One region of the Cellulosimicrobium sp. SL-1 genome, then DNA from elsewhere that is predicted to be linked to it. Evidence: predicted binding sites of a transcription regulator. Region 1 holds the regulator's gene; each other region holds the start of a gene.
What was found. The regulator HrcA, encoded in region 1, represses chaperone genes, less so after heat shock. The targets are predictions, from matches to a motif close to TTNGCACTCGNNNNNNNCGAGTGCNAA.
Positions count from the first base shown of each region.

Region 2: a site for HrcA is predicted at 5,218-5,244, ahead of groL (chaperonin GroEL). Genes of this name have one in related genera too.
Region 3: a site for HrcA is predicted at 4,233-4,259, ahead of GWJ10_RS02425 (Hsp20/alpha crystallin family protein). Genes of this name have one in related genera too.
Region 4: a site for HrcA is predicted at 1,729-1,755, ahead of GWJ10_RS13885 (FmdB family zinc ribbon protein). Genes of this name have one in related genera too.

Region 1 covers NZ_JAACJC010000005.1:144,970-152,138, forward strand. Annotated here, with positions in the region: gene GWJ10_RS09140 (PhoH family protein) at 1-1,033, opposite strand, end outside; gene GWJ10_RS09145 (HIT domain-containing protein) at 1,155-1,517, opposite strand; gene GWJ10_RS09150 (16S rRNA (uracil(1498)-N(3))-methyltransferase) at 1,514-2,326, opposite strand; gene dnaJ (molecular chaperone DnaJ) at 2,340-3,464, opposite strand; gene hrcA (heat-inducible transcriptional repressor HrcA) at 3,571-4,587, opposite strand; gene GWJ10_RS09165 (MFS transporter) at 4,667-6,130, opposite strand; gene GWJ10_RS09170 (DUF3097 domain-containing protein) at 6,286-7,149, shown strand.
Region 2 covers NZ_JAACJC010000008.1:63,324-70,492, forward strand. Annotated here, with positions in the region: gene GWJ10_RS13520 (uracil-DNA glycosylase) at 1-437, opposite strand, end outside; gene GWJ10_RS13525 (DUF3263 domain-containing protein) at 666-986, shown strand; gene GWJ10_RS13530 (LytR C-terminal domain-containing protein) at 1,066-1,716, shown strand; gene GWJ10_RS13535 (cold-shock protein) at 1,907-2,110, shown strand; gene GWJ10_RS13540 (NAD(P)/FAD-dependent oxidoreductase) at 2,130-3,635, shown strand; gene GWJ10_RS13545 (glycoside hydrolase family 15) at 3,681-5,150, opposite strand; gene groL (chaperonin GroEL) at 5,440-7,065, shown strand.
Region 3 covers NZ_JAACJC010000001.1:516,567-523,735, forward strand. Annotated here, with positions in the region: gene GWJ10_RS02405 (ABC transporter ATP-binding protein) at 1-571, opposite strand, end outside; gene GWJ10_RS02410 (thiolase family protein) at 676-1,866, opposite strand; gene GWJ10_RS02415 (class I adenylate-forming enzyme family protein) at 1,884-3,281, opposite strand; gene GWJ10_RS02420 (biotin transporter BioY) at 3,302-4,015, opposite strand; gene GWJ10_RS02425 (Hsp20/alpha crystallin family protein) at 4,363-4,839, shown strand; gene GWJ10_RS02430 (FHA domain-containing protein) at 4,847-5,818, opposite strand; gene GWJ10_RS02435 (VWA domain-containing protein) at 5,815-7,098, opposite strand; gene GWJ10_RS02440 (PP2C family serine/threonine-protein phosphatase) at 7,169-7,169, opposite strand, start outside.
Region 4 covers NZ_JAACJC010000008.1:141,316-148,484, forward strand. Annotated here, with positions in the region: gene mscL (large conductance mechanosensitive channel protein MscL) at 1-281, opposite strand, end outside; gene GWJ10_RS13880 (SAF domain-containing protein) at 412-1,137, opposite strand; gene GWJ10_RS13885 (FmdB family zinc ribbon protein) at 1,322-1,636, opposite strand; gene GWJ10_RS13890 (penicillin acylase family protein) at 1,911-4,469, shown strand; gene GWJ10_RS13895 (5-formyltetrahydrofolate cyclo-ligase) at 4,543-5,175, opposite strand; gene GWJ10_RS13900 (NTP transferase domain-containing protein) at 5,356-7,169, shown strand, end outside.

The DNA of each region.
Region 1 (7,169 bases):
CGTCGCGGCGGCGCGACCCGGTGCTCCCCGAGCCGCCGCCGCTCGCCAGGTCCCACCGCGCGTACGCGTCGATGATGTCGCTCACCAGCCGGTGCCGCACCACGTCGGACGACGTGAGCCGGCAGAACTCGACGTCGTCCACGCCGGTGAGGACGTCCTCGATGACGCGCAGGCCGGACTGGGTGCCGCCCGGCAGGTCGACCTGCGTCGCGTCGCCCGTGATGACCATGCGCGACCCGAAGCCGAGGCGCGTGAGGAACATCTTCATCTGCTCGGTGGTCGTGTTCTGCGCCTCGTCGAGGATGATGAACGAGTCGTTGAGGCTGCGCCCGCGCATGAACGCGAGCGGGGCGACCTCGATCGTCCCGGCCTCGATGAGCTTGGGGATCGAGTCCGGGTCGATCATGTCGTGCAGCGCGTCGTACAGCGGGCGCAGGTACGGGTCGATCTTCTCCGTCAACGAGCCGGGCAGGAACCCGAGCCGCTCCCCCGCCTCGACGGCCGGGCGCGTGAGGATGATGCGGTTGACCTGCTTCGACTGCAGCGCCTGCACGGCCTTCGCCATCGCGAGGTACGTCTTGCCCGTGCCCGCGGGGCCGATCCCGAACGTGATCGTGTTCGCGTCGATCGCCTCGACGTAGCGCTTCTGCCCCACGGTCTTGGGCCGGATCGTGCGGCCGCGGCTCGACAGGATGTTGAGCGTCAGCACCTCGGCCGGGCGCGACGCCGTCGCGGCGGTGAGCATCGCGATGGACCGCGTGACGACGTCGGCCGTGAGCTGCGTGCCTGCCTCGACGACCTCGACGAGCTCGTCGAGCAGGCGCGCGGCGAGCGCGACCTCCCCCGGAGGGCCGGCGACCGCGATCTCGTTGCCCCGCACGTGCACGTCGACGGCGGGGAACCCCTCCTCGACGGCCCGGAGCACGGAGTCGCGGCTACCGAGGAGCGCCACCATCGGCACGTGGTTCGGGATGACGATGCGGTGCTCGACCCGGTGCGACGAGGGGTCGGGTTCTCGGGACAGAGAGGTCATGAGCCGGCTTGCGCCGCTGCGCTCCTTCGGTCGGGCAGTGGGTCCGGGACGGCCACCGCCCCGCAGATCGCTTCCATCGTACCGAGCGCGGCCGGGCGTCACACGCGCTTTCGCGCAGGGCTCAGGCGGGCGACCAACCGAGCTCGGCGCCTGCGATGACGTGGCCGTGCACGTGGAACACGCTCTGGCCGGCGCGCGGCCCCGAGTTGAAGATGAGCCGGAACTGGCCGTCGGCCAGGTCGCCCGCCACCTCGTCCGCCAGCGCGACGACGTCGCCCAGCAGCTCCGGGTCCGCCGCCGCGAGCTGGGCGATGTCGCCGTGGTGGTCGCGCGGCACCACGAGCACGTGCACGGGCGCCTGCGGGTCGATGTCGCGGAACGCGATCGAGCGCTCGCTGGTCGCCACGACGTCGGCCGGCACCTCCCCCGCGACGATGCGGCAGAAGAGGCAGTCCGGGTCGGTGCGCAGGTCGGTGCTCGTCATGACCCCGAGGCTAGACCACGCGTCCCGGCCACGCCCCAGCGGCCGAGCCGCTCCGCGAGCAGCGCCACGGCCACCGGGCCGGCGGTCGACGTGCGCAGCACGTGGGGCCCGAGCCGCGCCGCGACCGCGCCGGCCGCCGTGAGGTCGGCGAGCTCCCGGTCGGAGATCCCGCCCTCCGGGCCGACGACGACGAGCACCTCGGGCGCCGCCGCGCCGTCCGTGGCCGGACCGGCGGGCAGCCCGACGTCGGCGAGCGGCGTCGTCGCCTCCTCGTGCAGGACGATCGCCCGACCGCCCGCCGCGACGACGTCGACGACCCGCGCCGCGAGGCCGCGCGAGTCGAGCGCGACCTCGACGCGGGGCAGTCGCGCCCGCCGGGCCTGCTTGGTCGCCGTGCGGACGGTCGCGAGCCACCGCGCGCGGGACTTCGCCGCGCGCTCGCCGCGCCACACGACGACGGAGCGCTCCGCCTGCCACGGCACGACCACGTCGACGCCGATCTCCGTCGCCGCCTCGATCGCCATCTCGTCGCGGTCACCCTTGGCGAGCGCCTGGACGAGCGTCACGACGACGTCCGGCGCCGGCTCGCGGTCCACCTCCTGCACGAGGAGCGTCACGCGGCCCGACTCGGCGTGCTCGACGACGCACCGCAGCCGGAGCCCGTCGCCGTCGACGACGTCGACGCGCTCCCCTGCGCCGCGCCGCTGCACGACGCCCGCGTGCCGGCCCTCCGCGCCGTCGAGCACGTAGCGGTCGCCGGGCGCGACGCCGTCGGTCCCCGTCTCGGCGAGGAACACCGGAGCACTCATGCCCGCGCCCCGCTCAGCGGCCGGAGAGCTTGTCGCGCAGGCGCGAGAACACGCCCGGGTGCGCGGCGGCGAGCCGGGGCTCGGGCCGCTCCTCGCCGCGCAGCGCGGCGAGCGAGCGCAGGAGCTGCTCCTGCTCGGGGTCGAGGGCCGTCGGCACCTGGACCTCGATGTGGACGTTGAGGTCGCCGCGCCCGCTGCCGTGCAGGTGCCCGACGCCGAGGTTCTTCAGCGTGACGATCTGGTTCGGCTGCGTGCCGGGGCGCAGGTCGATCTCCTGGAGCCCGTCGAGCGTCTCCAGCTCGAGCACGGTGCCGAGGGCGGCCGCCGTCATGGGCACCTGGAGGGTGCAGTGCAGGTCGTCGCCGCGGCGCACGAACGTGTCGTGGTTGCGCTCGCGGATCTCGACGTACAGGTCGCCCGCGGGGCCGCCGGCCGGGCCGACCTCGCCCTGCGCGGTGAGCTTGATGCGCGTCCCCGTGTCGACGCCCGCCGGGACGTTGACCGTGATGCTGCGGCGGCTGCGCACGCGGCCCTCGCCCGAGCACTCCGCGCACGGCTCCGGGACGACGGTGCCGAAGCCCTGGCACGCGGCGCACGGCGCGCTCGTCATGACCTGGCCGAGGAACGAGCGCGCGACGCGCTGGACCGTGCCGCGGCCGTGGCACACCTCGCACGTGCGGGGCGAGGTGCCCGGGCGGCAGCAGGTGCCGCCGCACGTGCCGCACACGACCGCCGTGTCGACCTGGAGCTCGCGCTGCGCGCCGAACGTCGCCTCGGAGAGGTCGATGTCGAGCCGCACGAGCGCGTCCTGGCCGCGGCGGGCGCGCGGGATCGGCCCCTGCTGCGCCTGGGCGCCGCCGAAGAACGTCTCGAAGATGTCCTGGAAGCCGAACCCGCCGCCCATGGGGCCGCCGCCCCCGCCGCCGGGGGCGCTGGGGTCGACGCCGAGGTCGTACTGCTGGCGCTTCTCCGGGTTGGACAGCACCTCGTAGGCGCGCGCGACGTCCTTGAAGCGGTCGCCCGCCTCCTCGCCCGCGACGTCCGGGTGCAGCTCGCGCGCGAGCTTGCGGTACGCCTTCTTGATCTGGTCCTGGCTGGCGTCACGGGCCACGCCGAGGATCTCGTAGTAGTCGCTCACACGTCACTCTCTGCTGGTGCGGGTCGTGAGGCCGGCGCGCGGCCGGTCGGGAGGGGTCGGGGGTGGTCGTCGAGCGGGCCCGCCGCGGGCGGGGAGACCGCGGGGCTCACGTGCCGAGCACCCGTGACAGGTAGCGCGCGACCGCGCGCACCGCCGCGATGGTGCCGGGGTAGTCCATGCGGGTCGGCCCGATCGAGCCGACGAGCGCGACCGTGTCACCGTCGTTACCGTAACCGGTCGTCACGACGGAGGTCTCCGCGAGGCCCTCGAGCTGGGTCTCGCGACCGATCCGGACGCTCACGCCCGACTCGGCGGCCATCTCGGTGAGCAGCCCGAGCAGGACGACCTGCTCCTCGAGCGCCTCGAGGACGGGGCGCAGCGCGTGCTCGAACCGCATGCCCGCGCGCGCGAGGTTGGCCGTGCCCGCGAGGACGAGGCGCTCCTCGCTCTCCTCCGCGAGCGTCTGGGCGACGAGGTCGCCCACCGCGCGGACGAGCGGGGCGTCGTCGGGGTGGAAGCTCTCGGTCACGGCGGCGAGACCGGGCGCGAGGTCCGTGAGGCGCTTGCCCGCGGCCGCGGCGTTGAGCCGTGCGCGCACCTCGACGAGGGTCCCCTCGTCCGGCAGGCTCGCGACCTCGAGCGTGCGCTGCTCGACGCGGCCCGTGTCCGTGATGATGACGACCAGGAGGCGCGACTCGCCGACGGGCACGAGCTCGAGGTGGCGCAGGCCCGACCGGCTCAGCGAGGGGTACTGCACGACGGCGACCTGGCCGGTGAGCTGGGCGAGAAGGCGCCCGGCGCGCGCGATGACGTCGTCGAGGTCCACGCCCTCGGACAGGAAGGTCTCGATGGCGCGCTTCTCCGGCGCGGACAGCGGCTTGACGCCCGAGAGGCGGTCCACGAAGAGCCGGTAGCCCTTGTCCGTCGGGATCCGGCCCGCGGACGTGTGCGGCTGCGCGATGTACCCGGCGTCTTCGAGAGCCGCCATGTCGTTGCGGATCGTGGCGGGCGAGACGCCGAGGCTGTGGCGCTCGGTGAGCACGCGCGACCCCACGGGCTCGCGCGTGAGGACGTAGTCCTCGACGATGGCCCGCAGCACCTCGAGCCGGCGCTCCTCGCTCACGTCCACCTCCCGCGTGCCGCACCGTCGCCGCCCGGGCGGGCGTGCGGGCGTCGGCACTCCCGACCTCCGAGTGCCAATCCTACGCGTCCGCGCGGCCCGTCCGGCGGTCCTCCGCTCGTCGCGAACGCAGGTCGAGGAGGCCGACGACGAGCGCGACCGCGACGAGGCCGATCGTCACCAGGAGCGCGCGCCCGGTCGCGTCCGCGGCCGAGTCGCCGCTCGCGAGCCCGCCGTAGTAGACGGACAGGACCACGGAGATCCCGACGGCCGACCCGATGCGCTGACCGAGCTGCAGCATGCTGCCCGCCACCCCGGCCCGGCTCACCGGCACCTCGGACAGCGTGAGCGTCTGGTTCGGCGCGATGACCGTGCCGCTGCCCGCGCCCGCGACGAGCAGCGCGACCGCGAGCGCCGGGCCGACGGCGCCCGGGTCGTCCCCGAGCGTGCGCACGACGACCTCCGCCGCGACCACCCCGACGAGCACGAGCACGACGCCGCCCACGACGAGCTCGCGGCCCCAGCGCGCGACCCAGCGGCCCGAGAACCACGCGGACACGCCCGACGCGACCGCGAACGGCGTGCCGACGAGCCCCGCCTGGAGCGGCGTGTACCCCAGCTCGTCCTGGAGGTAGAGCGTGACGACGAGGAAGATGCCCGTGAACCCGGCGAAGTACGCGAGGCCGAGCAGCGCGCCGTTGCGGAAGGACCCGAGCCCCACGACCTGGGGGTCGAGCACGGCCTCGCCCGTGCGCCGCTGGTAGCGCCGCTCCCACCCGACGGCGGCCACCACGGCGGCCGCGGCCGGCACGAGCCACCACCAGCGCGACGCGTCGTCGCCGCGGCCCGTCGTCGTGACGAACGGCATCATCACGCCGAGGGTCGCGGCGCCGAGCAGACCCAGCCCGACGAGGTCGAGCCGGCGCGGCCCGCGCGCCGCGCCCGAGCCGGTGCGCGGTGGCCCGGGCACGAGGCGCCACGCGAAGGGCAGGAGCACGGCGACGACGGGGATGTTCACGAGGAACACCCACCGCCACCCCGTCTCCGGGCCCGCCGCGGCGATGATGAGCCCGCCCAGCAGGGGCCCGAGCGCCGTCGAGACGCCGATGGTCGCGCCGAACATGCCGAACGCGCGCCCGCGCTCGTACCCGCGGAACTGCTGCTGGATGAGGCCGACGACCTGCGGGTTGAGGACGCCCGCGCTCACGCCCTGGAGCAGGCGCGCGACGCCGAGCCACGTGTCGGTCGGCGCGAGCCCGGACGCGAGGCTCATGAGCGCGAAGCCCAGGAGGCCCGCGATGAAGAGCGGGCGTCGTGCGCCTGCGTCGCCCAGGCGCCCGGCGGGCACCAGCGCGAGCCCGAACGCGAGCGTGTAGCCGGCGACGACGAGCTGGAGCTGGGTCGGGCCCGCGTCGAGCGACGACTCGATCGACGGCAGGGCCACGTTGACGATCGACACGTCGAGAGTCGTGATGAAGCCCACCGCGAGGCAGACCGGCAGCACGCGCCAGCGGTTCGGGTCCGGCTCCGCGCGCTGCTGGCTCATCGGTCCGTGGTACCACCCCGCCCCGGGGGCGCGCGCGCCGGGAGCCGCCGTGCGCGGCCGGGCCGGGCGCCCGGGACCTCCCCGCGGGAGGCCGATCCCGCGACGCACGGGGCGATCTCGGTGGTGAGCGGCGGACGCTGGCCTAGGGTGACGCCGTGTCCTTCGACCGCTACGGCTCCGACGTCCTCGGCGGCACGCCCGCCCCCACCCACCACCGCGCGCGGCCCGTGTCGCGCCCGCAGCCCGCGGAGCGCGGCCTCGTCGTCGAGGAGGTGCAGACCGGGTGGGTCGGGGCCGTCGTCCGGGTCGAGAAGTCGGGCGGCATGCACGTCGTCGTGCTCGAGGACCGCGCGGGCCGGACCCGCACGTTCCCGCTCGGTCCGGGCTTCTGGGTGGACGGCGCGCCCGTCGAGCTCACCCCGCCCGTCACCTCCCGCGCCCCCGCCGCGCCGACGCGCACGGCCTCGGGCTCGCGGGCCGTCGTCGGGCAGCGGGCGCGCGTCGCGCGCGGGAGCCGCATCTGGGTCGAGGGCAAGCACGACGCCGAGCTCGTCGAGAAGGTGTGGGGCGACGACCTGCGCGTGGAGGGGGTCGTCGTCGAGCCGCTGCACGGCGTCGACGACCTCGCGGCGGCGCTCGCCGACTTCGGCCCGACGCCGCAGCGGCGCGTGGGCGTGCTCGTGGACCACCTCGTGCCCGGCAGCAAGGAGCGGCGGATCGCCGACGAGGCGCTGCGGCGCTCGCCCGCGGGCACGGTGCTCGTGCTCGGGCACCCGTACGTCGACGTCTGGCAGGCGGTGAAGCCGGCCCGGATCGGCCTCGAGCGGTGGCCCGTGATCGAGCGCGGCACCGAGTGGAAGCGCGGGATCCTGCGCGAGCTCGGCTGGCCGGCGGAGAGCGCGGAGGACGTCGGCCGCGCGTGGCAGCGCATCCTCGGCACGGTGCGCACGTACGCCGACCTGGAGCCGTCGCTGCTCGGGCGCGTCGAGGAGCTCATCGACTTCGTCACCGCGCCCTGACCGGTCGCGGGCGCGCGGGA
Region 2 (7,169 bases), on a different contig from region 1:
CGGATCGCCGCCTCGGTGACGGCCTCCCAGCCCTGGCCGCGGTGGGACCCGGGCTCGCCCGGCCGGACCGTGAGCACCCTGTTGAGGAGCATGACGCCCTGGTCGCTCCACGCGGACAGGTCGCCGTTCGCGGGCGTCGGGGCGCCGACGTCGTCCGCGAGCTCGGCGAAGATGTTCTGGAGCGAGCGGGGCACGGGGCGCACGTGCGGCTGCACGGAGAACGACAGCCCCATCGGGTGCCCGGGCGTGGGGTACGGGTCCTGCCCGACGACGAGCACCCGCACCTCGGCCAGGGGGCGCGAGAACGCGTTGAGGATGGCCGACGGCGCGGGGAGGTACTCCCGTCCGGCCGCCACCTCGGCGCGCAGGAAGTCGCCGAGCGCGTGCAGCTGCGGCTCGACGGGTGCGAGGGCCTCGGCCCAGTCGGGCGCCATGATGCTCGCGAGGGCCGGGCGGGGGTCGGCCGTCGAGGCGGTCGCGACCGGGTCGACGGCGACGGGCTGGGCGGGTGCGCTCTCCACGGCCCCGAGCCTAACCGGCGTCCTCGGCACGTCCGCAGCGTGCGGCGAGGACGAATGACACGGGTGTGGTTCGTGCGTAGGCTGAGAGGCGGCCGCGCGCGGGAGTGCGCAGGTCCGGTGACGAGAGAGTGCAGGGAGGGAACGATGAGCGAGGCGGCGTACGTGCTCGACGGACCCGACGCGGTCGGCGACCCGACCACCTCGGAGGCGCCGGCGTCGGGCCTGAGCGAGCGGGACCAGGAGATCCTGGCGTTCGAGCGGCAGTGGTGGAAGTACTCGGGCGCCAAGGAGCAGGCGGTGCGCGAGCTGTTCGACATGTCCGCGACGCGCTACTACCAGGTGCTCAACGCGCTCATCGACTCCCCGGCCGCGCTCGCGCACGACCCCATGCTCGTCAAGCGGCTGCGGCGGATGCGCTCCACCCGGCAGCGGGCGCGCACGGCGCGTCGGCTCGAGGGCCTCTGACCCGGGACGACCGGGTGCGCGTGAAGTCCGGGCGAACAGGGCGTTTAGCCGAGAGCCCCGACCGGGCTACCCTGTCGCCGTGACGAAGAGCCGCTACCCCTACGCGCCCGACGAGTTCGACGCGCCCGCGCCGCAGGGTGCGCCCGTGGGGGTGCACCGCACGCCGCGCAGCGGGTGGAGCAAGACGTGGCCGTTCCTGCTGGTCGCCGTCGTCTTCGCCGGCCTCGCGTACGGGGGCGTCGCGCTGCTGTCCGACAACGGTGCCACGGAGGACCCGCCGCAGGCGCAGTCCACGGAGCCGCCGCCCGCGGAGGCCGAGGAGCCGCCCGCGGCGGAGGAGCCGCCCGCGACCGAGGAGCCCCCGGCTGCGGAGGAGCCGCCCGCGACCGAGGAGACGCCCGAGACCCCGGACCTCGCGACGCTCATGGCGGCGGCCGACCCGAGCGCCTACGTCCGCGTGCTGAACGACAGCGGCATCGGCGGCGAGGCGGCCAAGGGCAAGGATGCCCTCGACGCGCAGGGCTTCAGCAACACCGTCGCCACGGACTACACGAACGGGCCGGCGCCGGTCGACGTCACCACGGTCTGGTACGTGCCCGAGCGGAGCGACACCGCCGCCGCGGTCGCCGCGACGCTGGGCATCCCCGCGGAGAACGTCGTCCAGGTCGACAGCCTGCGCGAGGGCGACGTCGCGGTGATCATCAAGTCCGAGCTGGCGCCGGTCGGCTGACCCGGACCCCGGGCCGCCCCGGCCGTGGCGCCACGACCTGACGCTGCACCCGCGTGACCTGCTCGTTCGGCCCGGAGCCCGAGAATCGCGACCTGCCGTTCGACCTTCCGTGCACGCCGCCTGCGGGCTAGGCTCGGGCTACCACGGGGCGGCGGTCGCCTCGCGGGCGACGATGCACGAGGAGACGTACATGGCTCAGGGGACCGTGAAGTGGTTCAACGCCGAGAAGGGCTACGGGTTCATCACGCCCGCAGCGGGTGGACAGGACCTCTTCGTGCACTTCAGCGCGATCCAGACGGACGGCTACCGCACGCTCGACGAGGGCCAGGAGGTCGAGTTCGAGCTCGGCCAGGGCAGCAAGGGCCCGCAGGCCGAGCAGGTGCGGCCGCTCTGATCCCGGTTCCGAGGGTCGCGTGACGGAGGACCTCGACGCCGTCGTCGTCGGTTCGGGCCCCAACGGCCTGGCCGCCGCCGTGACCCTCGCGCGCGCCGGTCTCTCCGTGCGCGTGCTGGAGGCGCAGCCGACGTCGGGCGGCGGGGCCCGCACGCTCGACCTCGGGCTGGCCGACGGCGTCGTGCACGACGTCTGCTCGGCGGTGCACCCGATGGCGTGGGCCTCGCCGTTCTTCGAGGCGTTCGACCTCGGCGCGCGCGGCGTGGAGCTGCTCGCGCCGGAGGTCTCGTACGCCCACCCCCTCGACGGGGGTCGTGCGGGCGTGGCCTATCACGACCTCGAGCGCACGGTCGAGCGGCTCGGGGTCGACGGCGCCGCCTGGCGCGCCTTGCTCGGCCCGCTCGCCGAGGGGTGGCGCGACGTCGTCGCGGTCGCTCTCGGTGACAAGCGCTCGGTGCCGGGGCGCGTGCTCACGCCGAGCGGCGCCGGTGTGACGGCCCGGTTCGGCGCGGCGGTGCTGGAGCAGGGGAGCCCCGCGTGGACGCGGCGCTTCCGCACCGACGAGGCCGGCGCGCTCCTCACGGGCGTCGCGGCGCACGCCATCTCGCGCCTCCCGTCGCTCGCCGCGGCCGGGACGGCGGTGCTGCTGGCGTCGCTCGGCCACGCGCCGGGCGGCTGGCCGCTGCCGCGTGGCGGCTCCGGCGCGATCGTCGCCGCGCTCGAGGACGACCTGCGTGCCCACGGGGGCGACGTCGTCACGGGCCACCGGGTCGGTTCGCTCGCCGACCTGCCGCGGGCCCGCGCCTACGTGTTCGACACGACGCCGCGCGTCGTCGCGGACGTGTTCGCGGACCGGCTCCCGCGGCGTGCGGAGGATGCGCTGCGCCGGTTCCGGCACGGCGACGCGGCCGCGAAGGTCGACCTCGTGCTCTCCGGGCCCGTGCCCTGGGCCGACCCGGAGGTGGGGCGCGCGGGGACCGTGCACCTCGGCGGGACGCGCGCCGAGATGGCGCGCAGCGAGGCCGACGTCGCGGCCGGTCGCCACGCTGCCCGGCCCGTGGTGCTGGTGAGCGACCCGACCGTCGTCGACCCCGGGCGAGGGGCGAGCGGGCTGCGCCCGCTGTGGACCTACGCGCACGTGCCCGCCGGGTCGACGCGTGACGTGACGGAGGACGTCGTCGCGCAGGTCGAGCGGTTCGCGCCGGGCTTCCGGGACGTCGTCGTGGCGTCGCGCTGCGTGCCCGCGGCGGAGATGGCGGCGCACGACGAGAGCTACGTGGGCGGCGACATCGCGGGCGGCGCCGTGAGCATGTGGCAGATGGTCGCGCGGCCCACGCCCCGGTTCGACCCCTACGCCGTCGGGCTGGAGGGCGTCTACCTGTGCTCGGCGTCCACGCCGCCCGGGCCGGGCGTGCACGGCCTCGGGGGCTGGTACGCCGCGCAACGGGTGCTGCGGCGCGAGTTCGACGTGCGTGACGCGCCCGACCTGGGGCCCGTCGCGACGAGCGGCGCGACCACCCGGTAGCCCCGGCGCGCCGGCGCAGCGGACCGGGAGAGCCCAGGAGGAGCGTCAGCCCGCGCCGCCCGGCGTGCCCTGGGCGCCGAGCTCCACGAGCGCGAGCACGACGAGCGCGGAGCTCCACGACAGCGGCGCGACGGCGGCGGGCGAGCCGTCGGCGAGGACCTTCTCCGGGATGGCCCCGGACGCGGTGCGGTGGTCGTCGACCCAGCGGAGCCACTCCTCGGCGTCGGCGCGGTCCTCGGGGTCCGACGACGACGCCGCGGCCAGCGCGTACAGCGTGGTCTGGGGTGTCCACGAGATGCCGTCGGCCCGCCAGCCCGCGCCCGGCGCGAGCCCGCCGGCCGGGCGCAGCATCTCGCGCACGGACGTGCGCCAGGCCTCGTCCGCGCCGGCGAGGGGCTCCGGCTGGAAGGGCGGCAGCACGAACGCCGTCGAGGCGTCGCGCGCGCCGCCGGTGACGTGGCGCGGGTAGCCCTGGGACCCGAACGAGCGCTCGACCGCCATGCGCAGGCGGGCGGCAGCGAGGGTCGCCTCGTGCGCGCGCGGCGCCTCGCCCGCGGCCGCGTACACGTCCGCCGCGGCCTCCAGGCCGGCGAGCAGGGGACCGGCGGTCCCGAGGGTGAGAGACGTGGGCTCGACCTCCCAGTAGTCGCTCGACGGCGGCGGCAGCGGGTCCTCGCCGTCGACGAGCTCGAGCGCGTGGTCCGTCGCGGCGTCGACCAGCGGGCGCAGCTCGGCGGCCACCTCGGCGCGGTCCGCCGCGGGCGTCTCCTCCAGCACGACGTCCGCGGCCCACAGGACCCAGCCGACGCCGTCGGACTGGATGCCCCGGTCGTCGGGGACGCCCGACCCGTCGGGGAGGTAGCGAGCGTGGAACGAGCCGTCGTCCTCCTGGACCCGGGCGAGGAAGCCGAGGACGGCGCGCGCGTCGTCGACGTGACCGGTGCGCGCGAACGCCGCCGCGGTGAACGACGCGTCGCGCGGCCACACGTAGCGCCACTTGGGCGACGGCGCGGCGAGGGCGGCGCCGTCGCCGAGCGTCAGCGCGCGCAGGTCGAGGAGGGCCGCCTCGCCGAGCGCGGCGAACGGACCGCCTGCCCCCGGTACGACGCCGGACGCGAGCCAGGCCCGCGACGCGGTGGCGGTCTGGTGGGCGAGACCGGGGTCGAGGAGCGCCGTCGCGTCGAGGCGCGCCCCGGCGACCTGCGCGAGCCGGTCCGCCTCGCCGTCCGCGGGGTCGACGCCTGCGGCGAGCGCGCCGGGGTCGAGCGACGCCGGGTCGAGCACGCGGCTGCCCTCGAGGTACGTCGCGCCGACGCCGGGCGCGAGGCGCAGCACCGCGGGGCCGCCGTCGGGCCCGGTCGTCACCGCGACGCCGTCCTGGTAGAGGTCGATGTGCTCGCCCGAGGGCGCCGCGACCGCGGTCGCGGCGGTCAGGCCGAGGGCAGGGACCAGCACGAAGCCGGCCAGGGCTGCGAGGGGGCGCCACGACGGTGTTGCGCGGATCACACCGCGCATCCTAGAGCGAGTCTCGCGACGCTCGGTTTCGCCCCTCGCGATACGCGGCGGCGTGGCGGACCGCTGTCTTGCACTCGCACCGTGCGAGTGCCAATAATGGCGTTAGCACTCTCGTCACGAGAGTGACAGAAGTGACCAGCGCAGGCAGCCGCTCAGGCGGCTGCGGCGCAACCCACCAGGTCGACAGGTGAGGCCCGCCCTGGCGGCGTGACATGAACGCCGCCGTCGTGGGCCGTCCGTCGCGGGCGCCGGCCGACCGCCATACGCCACCAGCGGAGGATCATTCCCCATGGCCAAGATCATCGCCTTCGACGAGGAGGCTCGTCGGAGCATGGAGCGCGGGCTCAACACGCTCGCCGACACCGTCAAGGTCACCCTCGGCCCCAAGGGCCGCAACGTCGTCCTCGACAAGAAGTGGGGCGCGCCGACCATCACGAACGACGGCGTCTCCATCGCCAAGGAGATCGAGCTCGAGGACCCGTACGAGAAGATCGGTGCGGAGCTCGTCAAGGAGGTCGCCAAGAAGACCGACGACGTCGCGGGTGACGGCACGACCACCGCGACCGTGCTCGCCCAGGCGCTCGTGCGCGAGGGCCTGCGCGTCGTCGCGGCCGGCGCCAACCCGATCGCCGTCAAGCGCGGCATCGAGAAGGCCGTCGACGCGGTGACGGAGCAGCTGCTCAACGCCGCGAAGGACATCGAGACCAAGGAGGAGATCGCCGCCACGGCCGCCATCTCCGCCGGCGACCCCGCGATCGGCGAGCTCATCGCCGAGGCCCTCGACAAGGTGGGCAAGGAGGGCGTCATCACGGTCGAGGAGTCGAACACCTTCGGCCTCGAGCTCGAGCTCACCGAGGGCATGCGCTTCGACAAGGGCTTCCTCGCGCGCTACTTCGAGACGGACCCCGAGCGCCAGGAGGCCGTGCTCGAGGACCCGTACGTCCTCATCGTCGAGTCCAAGATCTCGAACGTGAAGGACCTGCTCCCGGTCCTCGACCAGGTCATGAAGGCCGGCCGCTCGCTCCTCATCATCGCCGAGGACGTCGAGGGCGAGGCGCTCGCGACCCTGGTGCTCAACAAGATCCGTGGCACGTTCAAGTCCGTCGCCGTCAAGGCCCCGGGCTTCGGCGACCGCCGCAAGGCCATGCTCCAGGACATCGCGATCCTCACCGGCGGCCAGGTCATCACCGAGACGGTGGGCCTCAAGCTCGAGAACGCGACGCTGGACCTGCTCGGCCAGGCGCGCAAGGTCGTCGTCACGAAGGACGAGACCACGATCGTCGAGGGCGCGGGCGACGCCGACCTGATCCAGGGTCGCGTCAACCAGATCCGTGGCGAGATCGAGAAGTCGGACTCCGACTACGACCGCGAGAAGCTCCAGGAGCGCCTCGCGAAGCTCGCCGGCGGCGTGGCCGTCATCAAGGCGGGTGCCGCGACGGAGGTCGAGCTCAAGGAGCGCAAGCACCGCATCGAGGACGCCGTCCGCAACGCGAAGGCTGCCGTCGAGGAGGGCATCGTCGCCGGTGGTGGCGTCGCGCTCATCCAGGCCGGTGCCGTGGCGTTCGAGAAGCTCGAGCTCGAGGGTGACGAGGCGACCGGTGCGCAGATCGTGCGCGCCGCGATCGACGCCCCGCTCAAGCAGATCGCGGTCAACGCGGGCCTCGAGGGTGGCGTCGTGGCGGAGAAGGTGCGCAACCTCCCGTCGGGCCAGGGCCTCAACGCCGCGACCGGTGTGTACGAGGACCTCCTCGCCGCCGGCGTGAACGACCCGGTCAAGGTCACGCGCTCCGCGCTGCAGAACGCCGCCTCCATCGCGGCGCTGTTCCTCACGACCGAGGCCGTCGTGGCCGACAAGCCGGAGAAGGCTGCCCCCGCGGGCGACCCGACCGGTGGCATGGGCGGCATGGACTTCTGAGCCGACCTGCCTCCCCTCACGGGGAGTCGTAGGACACCGAAGGCCGTCGGCCGGGTTCGCCCGGCCGGCGGCCTTCGTCGTGCCCGCTGGGAGGTCCCGGGCGG
Region 3 (7,169 bases), on a different contig from region 1:
CCATGAGCGCGAGGTCGTGCGAGACGAGCACGACCTGCTGGGAGAGGGACGCGAGCTCCGCGGCGACGCGGCGCGTGTTGCGCAGGTCGAGGAGCGTGGTCGGCTCGTCGGCCACGACGAGGCGCGGTCCCGCAGCGAGCACGGAGGTGAGCGCGAGGAGCTGCTTCTGGCCGCCCGAGAGCAGGTGCGCGGGATGGTCCGCGTGCTCGGCCAGGCCGCGCGCCGCGAGGGCGCGCCGCACGACCGCGGCGCGCTCGTCGGCCGGTACGCCGCGCAGCGAGTACGCGACGTCCTCCGCCACGGTCGGCATGACGATCTGCGCGTCCGGGTCGGTGAACACGAACCCCACGCGCCGTCGCACCGCCGCGCCCTGGCGGCGCGTGTCGAGACCGTCGACGAGCACCCGTCCCGCGGTGGGCACGACGAGCCCGTTGAGCAGGCGGGCCAGGGTGCTCTTGCCCGAGCCGTTCGCACCGACCACCCCGACCCGGCGCTCGCGCAGCTCGAGGCTCACGCCGCGCAGGACGTCGCGCTCGCCGAGCCGCACGTGCACGTCCTCGAGCCGCACCACGCAGCCCGCTGCGCCGTCCTGCGGCGGGAGCTCGGGCGCGGGTGCCGCGACCTCGGCCGGGCGGTCCCGTCGTCGCCCCCGCACGGCGCGCGCCGCGCGCGCGATCACCGCGCCACCTCCACGAGCACCGCGACGCCCTGGCCGCCGCCGACGGCCGCCGTCGCGAGCCCGAGCGTCCCGGCCCGCGCGCCCCCGCGCACGAGCCGGGAGAACAGCCGGACCACGGCCACAGCGCCGCTCGCGCCCCACGGGTGGCCCAGCGCGAGCGCGCCGCCGTCGGCGCACACGCGCGCGTCGTCCGCCGGGTCGCCCAGCGGGTCGAGGCCGAGCGCGTCGGCGACCGCGAGCACCTGGGCCGCGAACGCCTCGACGACCTCGACCGCCGCGACGTCGTCGAGCCGCGCGCCGGCGCGGTCGAGCACGGCGCGCACCGCGGGCACCGGGCCCCACCCGGGCAGCGCCGGGTCGCAGCCCACGGTGGCCGACGCGACGACCCGCAGGCCCGCGAGGCCCAGGTCGCGGCGCACCGCCTCGGGAACCACCGCGACGACCGCGGCGCCGTCGCTCACCGGGCTCGACGTCGCCGCCGTGACGGTCCCGCCGGGGGTGAACGCGGGGGAGAGCCGTGCGACGACGGCCGGGTCGAGGCGGCGCGCGCGCTCGTCGCGCTCCAGGGCACGGCCCGGCGGGCCGACGCGCACGGTCTCCGCGGCGAACCGCCCGGCGTCGTGCGCCGCGCGGGCGCGCGCGTGGCTGCGCACCGCGTACGCCTCCTGGCGCTCGCGGGTCACGCCGCGTCGTCGGGCGAGCTCGTCGGCCGCCGCGCCCATCCCCGGGTCGGCCCACGGCACGGGCGTGAACGCCGCGCGCGCGTACGGGACGTCCCCCCACGGCGTGCGGTGGGCCCGCGCGGGGGAGCGCGTCGCGCTCTCGGTGCCGCCCGCGAGGACGAGCGTCGCCTCGTCCGCGCGGACCTGCTGCGCCGCGACGAGCACGGCCGCGAGGCCGGACGCGCACTGCCGGTCGACCGTGAGGCCGGGCACGCCGACGCCCGCTCCCGCGGCGAGCGCCGCGACGCGCGCGACGTCCCCGCCGGGGCCCGTGCAGCACCCGAGCACGACGTCCGCGACGTCACCGTCGACGCCGTGCGCCTGCGCGTCGTCGAGGGTCGCGCGCAGCGCCGCGGCCGCGAGGTCCACCTCGGTGAGCGCCCGGTGCCCGTGGCCCGCGGTGCCGACCCACGTGCGGCGCGCGGCGACCACCACGGGCGTCGCGTCCGTCGTGCCACGCGTCAACGTGCTCGGGTGCCGGGTCACCGCAGCGGCTCCAGGCCCGACCGCGCGAGGTCCGTCCCGCCGAGGGCCTCGCTCACCGCGCCGCGCGCGGGCTTGCCCGACGGCGTCCTCGGCAGCGCGCGCGTGCCGTACCAGCGCCGCGGTCGCTGGGCCGGCGCGAGCGCCGCGCGGGCGACCCGCTCGAGGTGCGCGCGCAGCCCCGACCGGTCGTCGCACTCCACGACGGCCGTCACGACCGCCCCGAGGCGGCGGTGCGCCGTGCCGAGCACGACGACGTCGCGCACCCCGGGCACGGCCCGCAGCACGACCTCGACGTCCTCGGGCACGACCGTCGACCCGCCCGAGAGGATCGCGCCGTCGCCCCGGCCGCGCAGCACGAGCGGCTCCGGCCCCGGGTCGGCGAGGTCCCCGACGGTGTGCCACGCGCCGTCGCGCCGCAGCGGTCCCGTGGCGCGCGCGAGGTAGCCGCGCGACACCCACGGCGAGCGCACCCACACCTCGCCGACGCTCGCCGACGGCAGGGGGCGGACCGCCAGGTCCACGCCGGGGAACGCGCGCAGCCCCGACCCGTCGGGGTCGTAGGCGACGAACGACAGCTCGACGGCGCCGTAGTACGCGAGCAGGTCGACGCCGAGGCCCCGCGCCCGCTCCCGCGCCCCGGGCGCGAGCGACGCCCCGCCGACGACCGCGTGCCGCAGCCGCGAGGGCGCGCCCGCGGCGACGGCGTCGAGCACGTCGTCGAGGACCTGCGGCACGAGGTGCACGACGTCGCTCGTCGCGAGCGCCGCCGTCGTCGCGGCCGGCGTGCGGGTGAGGACGGCGCACGCCCCGACGGCGAGCGTGTGCACGGCGGCGAAGCAGTACAGCGACGACGCGAGCGGGCCGGGGACGAGGACCGCGTCGGTGGGTCGCAGCCCGAGGAGACGGGTGACCGCGTCGAACGACCCCGCCCACGACGCGCGCGTGCGCACGACCGCGCGCGGGCGGCCGGTGCTCCCCGACGAGAACCCGGCCCACGCGAGGTCGTCGGGGCCGGGGACGTGCGGCGGCGCGGGCTCTGCGCCGTCAGCGGTGCCGGTCCCGCGCGGCAGCGGCACCTCGACGAACGTGCGCGGCGCGAGCGTGCGCAGCACCTCGGCGCGGTGGGCGCGCGGCCAGGCGGCGTCGCACACGAGCGGCGTCGCGCCCAGGTGGTCGACGGCCAGCATCGCCGTGAGCAGGTCGAGCGGGTCCGGCAGCGACACGGCGACGAGGTCGCCCGGTCGCGTACCCGACGCGCGCAGGTGCGTCGCGCCCGCGCGCACGTCCGCGGCGAGCGCGGCGTAGGTGCGCGACCGCTCGGGCGTGCGCAGGGCGGGACGGTCGCGCACCGCCGGGTCGGCGGCATGCGTCAGGACCTGGTGGGCGACGGGCACGCGGACACTCTCGCAGGTGTTCAGGAGGCGGGGCGGCGGTCGGCCGCGGCACGGTCGACGCGGCCGGTGCGCCCGACCGGACGGGCCGCGGGGTAGGCCCGCACGACGCCCACCGTGATCGCGGCGGCAGCGAGCGCCTTGAGCAGGTCGCCGGGAAGGAACGCGAGCGAGAGCTGCGCGGTCGTGGGCAGCGGCACGCCCGTGACGAGCGCCTGCACGGGGATGCCGACGGCGTAGACGACCGCGATCCCGCCGACGAGGCACGCGACGAGCACGGGCGCGAACGTGACGCGCCGGAGCCGGTCGACGAGCAGGCCGACGACGGCCGCGCCGGCGAGGAACCCGACGAGGTAGCCCGCGGACGGCCCGACGAACGCCCCGAGCCCGCCGCGCCCGCCCGCGAGGACGGGGAGCCCTGCCGCGGCGAGCGCGAGGAAGGTCGCGACGGCGAGCGAGCCGCGCCACGCGCCGAGGATCGCCCCCGCGAGCATGACGCCGAGCGTCTGGAGCGTCACGGGCACCGCGTTGCCGAACAGCGCGATCGAGCCGGGCAGGCCGAGCGCGGCCAGGAGCGCGGCGAACGTCGCGACCCGCGCGGCGTCGCCGGCGTCGAGCGCGAACCGGCCGCGGCGACGGTCGGGCACGTCCCGCGGTGCGCCGCGCGGCGCGTCCGGGGCGGTGGGCGCCGTGGCGGACGGGGTGGCGGCGGGCGTCTCCGTGCGGGCGTCGGTCATCGCGGGCTCCCTGGTGTCGGTGGTCGGGCGTGTCCACTCTGGCCGGGACGGCGGCCCTCGGGCGACGGCGCTCGCGACCACCTCCGCGGCCCGCCGTGCACGGATCGCACAAGGCGTTGGAGGGATCCTCCAACCGCGCCGGGGCGCGGGTGCGGGGTCGGTGTGGGAGCCGCACAACGCGGCCTGCCCGGCCGGTCGACACGGCTCGTCGCACCTCTTGGCACTCTCGGGGGGAGAGTGCTAAAACAGGAGCTGTAGCCGCCCGCGGGGTGCCTGCCTCGCGGGAGCACCGACCGGTCCCGGACCGTCCGGGACCGTGCGACGAGGAGGTGAGAGGTGTGGCTGCGATGACCGACCCCTTCACGAGCACCTTCGACGCGATGGACCGTCTGGTCGGCCAGCTCGCGTCCGGCGCCCGCGCGACCGCCGCCTCGGCGGCCTCGGGCGGCATGCCGCTCGACCTGTTCCGCGCCGGGGACCACTACGTGCTGACGATGGACCTCCCGGGCGTCGACCCGGGCACGATCGACGTGTCCGTCGAGGACCGCACGCTGACCATCCGCGCCGAGCGCAGCCCGCGGACCGACCCGGACGTCCAGTGGCTCGCCCGGGAGCGGCCGTCCGGCACGTACGCGCGCCAGCTCACGGTGGGGCGCGGCCTGGCGCTCGACAAGATCACGGCGTCGTACGAGGACGGCGTGCTGACGCTGACGATCCCGGTGGCCGAGGAGGCCCGGCCCCGCCGGATCGAGGTCGCGCACCGCGCGGGCGGCGCGGCGACCCAGATCACGGCCGAGGCCGAGCCTCAGACGTCCGAGGGCTGAGCCCGGCTCACGCCTCGCCCGGGAGCGCCTTGCGGACGACGAGGCGCGTCCACGCCCCGAGGTACACGCGGTCCCCGTCGGCCAGCTCGCGTCGCTGGCCGGCGGGGATCGGGTCCGTCGGGAGCGGTTCGCCCGCGGGGCTCACGTAGGTGCCGTTCGAGGACTGCAGGTCCTCGACCCACCAGCGCTGCCCGTCCGTGCTGAGCTGGCAGTGCCGTCGCGAGACCCCGGTGTCCGCGCCGCAGTCGACCTGCGGGTGGATGCCGCGCGAGACCGACGGGCGCCCCACGAGCACGCTGCGCTCGCGCAGCACGACCAGCCCCGGCAGGCCCGCCGACGGCATGGGGTCCTCGGGCTGCTGGGCCGCGTACCAGTCCGGGTCGATCCAGATCTCGACGACCCACTGGTCCGGCCCGGGCACGGGCGGCGTCGGCAGGTGCGCGCCCGACGGCGCGGGACCGGCCGGGTCCGCGGGCGCACCGGCGGGCTGCTCGCCCGTGCCCGTCCCGGTGGCCGGCGTCGGCGCCGGAGCCTCGAGCGGCGCGGAGGCGCCCGGCGGCGGGGTGGCCGCGGACGCGGGGGACGCGGCCGGAGCCGGGAGCGGGGGCGGCGTCACGCCCGACGCGAGGCCCGCCTCCGGTGCGGCCGGGGCAGCGGCGGGTGCGGCCGGGGTGGCCGGCGTGGGGCGCGACGGCGGGTCGAGCGAGAGCGCCGACGCAGGCTCCACCGGGTCGGGCAGGGCGCCGGTGGTGAAGTCGTAGCCGCAGTTCTCGCAGAACAGCGCGCCGGCAGGAGCGGGCGAGCCGCAGTTCGGGCACTCGAGGGCCTGCGCCGGTGCGGAGGCCCCGCCCGGAGCAGGAGACGCCGCGCCCGCTGCGGGCGTCGCGGGTGCCGACGCCGCGGCGATGGGCTCGCCGCACACGTCGCAGTAGTCGGTCGACTCCGAGGGGTGCCCGTTGGGGCAGACGACGGCGCTCACCGACGCACCCGCGTCGTCTTCGTCGAGGCGGTGTCGAGCGCCATCTCGTCGAGCGTCGAGGTGTTGCGCTTGAGCCGCACGGTGCCGTGCTCCTCGTCGTCGATCTCGACGACCTTGCGCAGGCGCGACGTCGCCTCCTCGTTCCCCGTCTGCTGCGCGAGCTGGACGGCGCGGCCGAGCTTGACGGTCGCCGTCGCCTCGTCGCCCGACGCCTTGGCCGCGAGGCCCTCCTGGATCGCCGCGGCGAGCTCGGTCTGGCCGGTGTAGTGCGCGACCTCGGGGTTGATGCGCGTGGTGAGCGACTCGTCGTCGGACCACTTCGCCTTGACCAGGCCCGAGGACACGACCTCGCCGTTCACGGCGAGCTGGACGCGCGCCGCGAGCTGCTCGGAGCCGACGGGCTTCGAGGCCACGCGCACCGCGACGTGGTAGTCGCGCGACTCGTCGCCCCACGACCCGGTCGGGTACGCGCCCGTGAGCGGGTTGACCTCGGCCCGGCGGTGCGTGAGGTCCTCGACGGTCGGGGCGACCTGGCGCACGAACAGCACCTGCGAGCCCTGCGGGGCCCACACGCGCAGGTCGGCCGAGGCGACGCCGCGCGCCATGGACGCCTGCATGAGCTTCTCGAAGTCGGCGGCGATCTCGTTCGGGTCCGCGATGAGGTCCACCGTGCCGAGCAGCGCGGTGGAGATCTCGCGCAGCTCGTCGACCTGCCAGCGCGAGCCGACGCCGCGCGCGTCGCACTGGAAGTGGCCCGTGACGTCCCGCACCGCGGCCGAGAGATTGGCGCGGGGCTCGGACTCGTTCTTGCCGTCGGTGAGCAGGATCGCGTGCCGCTGCGTCGCCTGCGGCACCGTCGCGAAGAGCTGGTCCGCGAGGCGCAGCCACGTGCTCATCGCCGTGCCGCCGCCGGGCGTGAGCATCGAGATCGCGCGCTTCGCCTCGGCGCGCGCGCCCGGCTCCATCTGCACCATGGCCATGCGGGCGTTCGGGTAGGGGAACGCACGGTTCGCGACGTGGCTGCCGCCGACGATCGCGAACCACGTGCCGTCGAGGATCTGGTCGACCGCGACCTGGGCCGCGTGCTTCGCGGCCTCGATGTTGCGCCCCGACATCGACCCCGACGTGTCGACCATGATGATCTCGGCCACCCCGCCCGCGCCGCCGGCGCTCCCCGCGCTCCCGGCGCCGCGGCACGTCACGGTGACGATCGCGTGGACGTCCGTCGCGCCCTCGGACAGGAACTCGTTCTGGTAGACCTCGGCGGCGAACTCGGCCATGGGGGCTCCTTCGGTGGTGCGGGTGTTCGTGCAGGCTATCGGGTCGTCGGGGCCCGACGCGCGGTGCGCGT
Region 4 (7,169 bases), on a different contig from region 1:
ACGGCGATGATGAGGAACTGGAGGATCGCGTTGAGGACCCCGCCGACGGAGATGACGGAGGGCGGGATGTTCTTCGCCGCGTCTCCCGCGCGCAGCGTGATGTCCCACAGGCCGGTGAGGTCGGGCTTGCCGAAGATCGCCCCGATGAGGGGGTTGATGAAGTCCTCGACGATCGCCGTGACGACCCCGGAGAACGCGGCCCCGATGACGACACCGACCGCCAGGTCGATCGCGTTGCCACGGAGCACGAACTCCTTGAACCCTTGGAACACGCCCTTCATGTGCTGCTTCCCTCTCCTGTCGACGGGCACGCGTGGCGGCGGCGCCACGACACGTGCACGCGCGATCCTGCCAACGGGCGCGGCGAGCGGCAACGGCTTCGCCCGGCGGGTCGGCGGTCTCACGGAGTCGTCAGGGGACCAGGACAGCTGTGACGGGGGCGTGCCCGGTCCGCGCCGCCAGCCGGACGGCCTCCTCGGGGCGTACCGCGACGAGCGTCACGACGTCGGAGCCCGACCCACCGGTGCCGAGCAGGCCGCCGCCGTCGTCGGGCTCGGGCGCCGGCACGACGACCGCGGCGCGGGCCAGGTACGGGTCGACCGGGGGAGCGGCCTCCGTCTGTTCGGAGTCCGTGGGCCCCGGGGCGACGGCGGGGTCGCCTGCGGCCAGCAGGTCGACGCGGTCGCCCGGCCCGAGGAGCGCGGCGACGCCCGGGTCGAGCCGGACGGGCGCGACCACGGTCCCGTCGGGCGCCCCGGCGGTGAGCTCTCCTCCGGCGACGAGGCCGTCCTGGAGGAGGGTGCCCTCCGGAAGGGCGACGGTCGCGCGGCGCCCGACGACGTCGTCGGGCCGGGCCGGCGCCCCGGCGGGCAGGAGGGAGGCCGGGACGTGGTCCACCCGCACGTCGGGTGCCGCGAGCGTGGTGCCGGGCGGCACGGCGCGGGCCGTCACGACGGCGGGAGCCGTCGGCGGGGGCGGCGGCCGCAGCGCGCCGACGACCACCGACGCCGCGAGCCCGCAGCACAGCGCCGCGACCACGAACCGGGACCGCCACCACAGGGTGTGCAGCAGCCGCCGCCGGGCGGCGGCGCGGCCGGGGTGGGCTGACGGGCCGGGCGGGCGGGAGGAGCGAGGCATGGCGCGACCGTAGCCGCGCGCGGCGAGCCGGTGGCCGCGGTGCGCGGCGGTCTGTGGACGACGCGGCGCGCGGCCCGCCCACCGTGAGCCGACCGGCCCGCTGTGGTCGGCCGCGCACCGGTGCGGCGCCGACGCCGGAGCCCGGGCGCGTCAGGGGCGAGCGACCCGGTGGCGCCGCGTCAGGTCAGGACGACGCGGCAGAGCTGCTCGACGCGCCGCCCGAGCCCGTGCCGCCCGACGACGAGGGCGACCCCGCCGACGACGACGAGGACGACGACGCGCTGGACGTCGAGGCGGCGGGCGCCGTCGACGTCTTCCCGCCGGACCGCGAGTCCGTGCGGTAGAAGCCGGAGCCCTTGAACGTCACGCCCACGGAGGAGAACACCTTGCGCAGGCGGCCCGAGCACTCGGGGCACACCGTGAGGGCGTCGTCGCTGAACGACTGGTGGATGTCGAAGGCGTGACCGCAGGCGGTGCAGCTGTAGGCGTAGGTGGGCACGGGTTCTCCTCGTTCACGAGACGGCCGTCGAGGCGGCCACCGGCGGGTCGGGATCGGGACGGTCTCGGCCTGGTCGACGGTGTCAACACCGCCTGGCACTCGAAACTTCCGAGTGCTAATCATACGCGGACCGGCGCCCGGGCAGGGCCGGGGTAGTCTCGCATCCGTGTCTGCGCACGAACCCGCCGAGGCCCCCGCCGGTGACCCCGCCACCGGTGCCGACCCCGCGACCCCGGGCGAGGCCGCGGCCCCGCCGCGGCGCCGTCGCCGGTCCGTGCGCCGGCGCGTCCTGATCGGCGTGGCGGCGCTGCTCGTCGTCGCGCTCGTCGCGGGTGCCGCGTTCGTCGTGGTCACCGTCCGGCGCCCGCTCCCGCAGGCGTCCGGCGAGATCTCCGTGCCCGGCCTCGGCAGCGAGGTGACCGTGCTGCGCGACGCCCAGGGCGTGCCGCAGATCTACGCCGACACCCCCGAGGACCTCTTCCGCGCCCAGGGCTACGTCCAGGCGCAGGACCGCTTCTTCGAGATGGACTACCGCCGGCACGTCACGTCGGGGCGGCTCGCCGAGCTCGTCGGCGACAACCCGGACGCGATCGCCGCCGACACCGTGACGCGCACGTTCGGCTGGCGCCAGGTCGCGGAGGAGGAGTGGGACGTCGTCTCTCCCGAGACCAAGGCGTACCTCCAGGCGTACGCGGAGGGCGTCAACGCCTACCTGGAGGACCGCAGCCCGTCGGAGATCGCGCTCGAGTACACGGTGCTCGGGCTGCAGGTCGACGTCGCCGAGCCCGAGCCCTGGGACCCGGTCGACTCGCTCGCGTGGCTCAAGGCGATGGCCTGGGACCTGCGCGGCAACTACGACGACGAGCTCGACCGCGCGCTGGCCTACGGCACGCTCCAGGACACGGCGCGCGTCGCGGAGCTGTTCCCTGCCTACCCGTCCGGGCTCAACGCGCCGATCCTCGACCCCGGCGAGCTCGAGAACCCGCAGGAGGTCGCGCTCGAGCTGGGCCCGCAGGCCCGCGCCGAGTACGGCTCGGACCACCTCCAGGCCGCGCTCCAGGCAGCGGACCGCGCGCTCGGCGCCGTCCCCGTGCTCATCGGGCGCGGCGAGGGCACCGGCTCGAACTCGTGGGTCGTCTCCGGCGAGCACACGGCGTCGGGCAAGCCGATCCTCGCGAACGACCCGCACCTCGCCCTCGGGGCGCCCGGCATCTGGGCGCAGGTGGGGCTCCACTGCAACGAGGTCTCCCCGGCGTGCGGGTTCGACGTCGCGGGCTTCTCGTTCGCCGGCTTCCCCGGCGTGGTCATCGGGCACAACGCCCAGCTCGCCTGGGGCCTGACGAACATGGGCGCCGACGTCACCGACTTCTTCGTCGAGCGCGTGCGCGACGACACCTACCTGCGCGGCGACGAGTGGGTCCCGCTGGAGACCCGCACCGAGACGCTGCGCGTCGCCGGGGGCGACGACATCGAGATCGAGGTCCGCTCGACGCTCCACGGGCCGATCGTCTCCGAGGCGATCCCGGCGACGGACGCGGCCGTCGACACGCCCGCGCTGGACACGCGGCTGGGGGAGTACGCCGTCGCGCTCCAGTGGACCGCGCTCGAGCCGGGCCGCACCGCCGACGCCGTCTTCGCGTTCAACCTCGCGCAGGACGCCGAGGACATGCAGGCGGCCGCCGCACTCTTCGAGGTGCCGGCCCAGAACATCGTCTTCGCGACCGCGGACGGCCACATCGGCTACCAGGCGCCGGGGAAGATCCCCGTGCGCCAGGCGGTCCCCGACGCCGAGGTGCCCTCCGACGGCACGTGGCCGCGCGACGGGTCCGACGAGCGCTACGACTGGCAGGGCTACGTCCCCAGCGAGCAAATGCCGCGCGTCGTGGACCCGGCCGAGGGCTTCATCGTCGCCGCCAACCAGGCCGTGCTGCCGGACGGCGTCGCGCCGTTCCTCACGACCGACTGGGACTACGGCTACCGCTCGCAGCGCATCCGCGAGCTCCTGGAGGCCGAGATCTCGGCCGGGCGCACCGTGGACGTCGACACGATGAACGAGGTCCAGGTCGACGACCGCAGCCCGTACGCCGAGGTGCTCGTGCAGCCCCTGCTCGAGCAGGAGATCGACGACGACTTCGCGGCCGAGGGCCAGCAGCTCCTCGCGGACTGGGACTACCGGACCGACACCGACTCCGCCGCGGCGGCGTACTTCGCTGCCGTGTGGCGGAACCTGCTCCAGCTCACCTTCTGGGACGACCTGCCCGAGTCGGCGCGTCCGGGTGGCGGCAGCCGCTGGCTCGCCGTCGTGCAGAACCTCCTGGAGAACCCGACCGACCCGTTCTGGGACGACCGCCAGACGGTCAGCGTGGTCGAGACGCGCGACGAGGTGCTCACGCAGGCGCTCGTCTCCGCGCGCCTCGACCTCACCGTCGAGCAGAGCAAGCAGCCGTCGGACTGGGCGTGGGGCAAGATCCACGTGCTCGCTCTCGAGCACCCCGTGCTGGGCGGCGAGTCGATCCCGGGACCGGTGCGGGACTACGTCAACCCCACCCCGGTCGGCATGCCGGGTGGCTCGTCGATCGTCAACGCGACCGCGTGGGACGCCGCGTCCGGGTCGTTCGACGTGACGGCCGGGCCGTCGATGCGCATGGTCGTCGACCTCGGCGACCTCGACCGCTCGACGTGGGTGACCGTCACGGGCACCTCCGGGCACCCGGCGTCGAAGCACTACGCGGACCAGCTGAAGACGTGGTCCCGCGGCGAGACGTACGTGTGGCCGTTCTCCACCGAGGCGGTCGCCGAGGCGAGCAAGGACGAGCTCACCCTCGTGCCGTAGCGGAGCCGCCGGCGCGTCCGCCCCCGTGCGCGGGCGCGGTGGCGGACGGCGCGGTGGCGGACGGCGCAGCCTGCTACGGCAGCCAGCGCCAGCCGAGGGGCGTCGCGACGGCGTCGACCGTGCGGTCGTGCGGCTCGACCGGCAGCGGTCGGTCGCTCGCGTCGTAGACCTCCTCCGGGAACACGACGGCCACGACCTTGGTGCCGGGACGCACGTGCTCGAGCGCGCGGTCGTACCACCCGCCGCCCTGGCCGAGCCGGACGCCGCGCGAGTCGACGGCGAGCGCGGGCGCGACGACGACGTCGGCCTCGGCGATCGCCTCCGGACCCAGGGTCGGGGTGCCGGGCTCGGGCGGCCGCCCGGGCGCCCGGACCTGCAGGTCGGCGGGGCCGTCGTAGACGGCCCAGTCCCGCTGGAGCCCCGCGCCGAGCACGGGGAGCAGCAGGCGGACGCCGCGCGCGGCGAGGCGCTCGAGCATCGCCGACGTGCCGGGTTCACCCGGGCGCGCGGCGTAGGTCGCGACGCACGTGGCGGCGGCGACCTCGGGGATGGTCTCGACGACGTCGGCGATGGCGGCGTCCGCTTCCTTGCGGAGCCGCTCGGACCGCGCCTGGCGATGCGTGCGGATGGCCTTGCGGAGGATCTCCTTCGCGTCCTCGGCTTCGATGCTTCCGTGCAGGGGGTATGGCTGGACCGGGCCACTCATGTCCCTATTGTCACCCGGCGCGCGCGTCCGCGCCGACGCCGCGCGGGTGACCTTCGGCCCCGGAGTCCCGGAGCGGGTTCCGCGGACGCGTCCGTGGTGCCTATGATCGGAGGGAGCCAGTAGTTCGGACTCCTGACAAATGGGTCGCCGTCCGACAGAGGTGCCGACAGTGAGGACGCCATGACCGCGACGACCGCGAACCCCACCGAGACCGCCCCACGAGGGAGCGCCCACCCGAGGACCGGTCGTGCCGCCGTCGTGCTGGCCGCGGGCCACGACGACGCGTCGCGCGAGCTCCTGTCGCGGCCCTTGGGCGGCGCGACGGTCGTCGAGCTGGCGGTCGCGAACGTCCGCCGCGTCGTCGACGCGGGCCGCATCGTCGTGGTCGTGTCGCCCGACGACCCGACCGTGCGCGAGCTGCTCGGCGAGGACGTCGTCTACGTGGAGCAGGAGTCGCCGCTCGGCACGGGCGACGCGGTCCTCGCGGCGCGCGAGGCGATCGCGTCGGTGCTCGGGCCGGGCGTCGACGAGCCGGTCCTCGTCGCCTACGCGGACACGCCGCTGCTGCGCTCCGAGTCGCTCCTCGGGCTGCTGACGCGCCACACCCTCACGGGCGCGGACCTGTCGCTGCTCTCCGCCGTCGTCGACGACCCGGACGGCTACGGGCGCGTGGTCCGCGCCGGGGGCGAGATCACGGCGATCCTCGAGTCGTCCGAGGTCGCGGACGCCACGCCCGAGCCGGGCACCGAGATCAACGTGGGGGCGTACGTCGCGGCGCCCCGCCTGCTGTTCGGCGAGCTGGAGCGCATGGCGGCCGACGGCGAGCACCGGCTGACCGAGCTCGCGCGCCGCGTCATCGGGGCGGGCAAGCGCATCTCGTCGTACCGCATCGTCGACGTGGACGAGGTCCGCGGCATCAACACCCCGGACGAGCTCGCCCAGGCGGCGGACATCGTCCTCAAGCGCCTGTTCGTGCCGAAGAAGAACACGGACACGAAGATCGTGTTCGGCACCGGCGGCTGGCGCGCGGTCATCGGCGAGGGCTACACGCTCGCCAACGTGCGCCGGCTGTGCCAGGCCATCGCGAACGAGACGATCCGCCGCGGGCTGGACGGGAAGGGCGTCGTGATCGGCGGCGACCGCCGCTTCCTCTCGCGCGAGTCGGCCATCGCCGCGGCCGAGGTCTTCGCGGGCAACAACATCGCGGTGACCCTCCTGCCCGACGACGTGCCGACCCCGCTCGTGACCTTCGCCGCGCCCTACCTCGGGGCGGCCTACGGCATCATCGTCACCTCGAGCCACAACCCGCCCGAGTGGAACGGCATGAAGGTGTTCCGCCAGGACGGCTCGCTCCCGCTCGACGACGAGACGGACCGCTACCAGGACGAGGCGAACGCGCTGTCGGTCGACGACGTCATCACGCTCGACATCGACGTGGCCCGCCGCACGGGCGTCGTCGTCGACCGGTCGCTCACGGACCCGTACGTCGACGCGATCGAGCGGATCATCGACGTCGAGGCCGTGCGCGGCTCGGACCTGCAGGTCGTCGTGGACCCGATGTACGGCACGAGCCAGCTCACGCTCGGCACCATCCTGTCCGACATGCGCGTGCGGTCGGAGTTCATCCACGCGGCGCACAACCCGCTGTTCGGCGGCGTCGCGCCGGCACCGGACCTCCAGCGCCTCAGCACGCTCGTGACGATGATCCAGCAGGGCGGCGGCCGCTACGACCTCGGCATGGCGACGGACGGCGACTCGGACCGCATCGGGATCGTCGACGAGACGGGCGAGTACATCTCGACGAACGACCTGCTCCTCCTCCTGTACTGGTACCTGCACGAGGTCCGCGGGGAGAAGGGCGGCGTGGTGCGCAACCTCGCGACGACGCACCTGCTCGACCGGCTCGCGGCGCACTTCGGCGAGGAGTCGCGCGAGGTCAGGGTCGGGTTCAAGCACGTCACCGCGGGCATGGCGGAGATCGGCGCCGTGCTCGG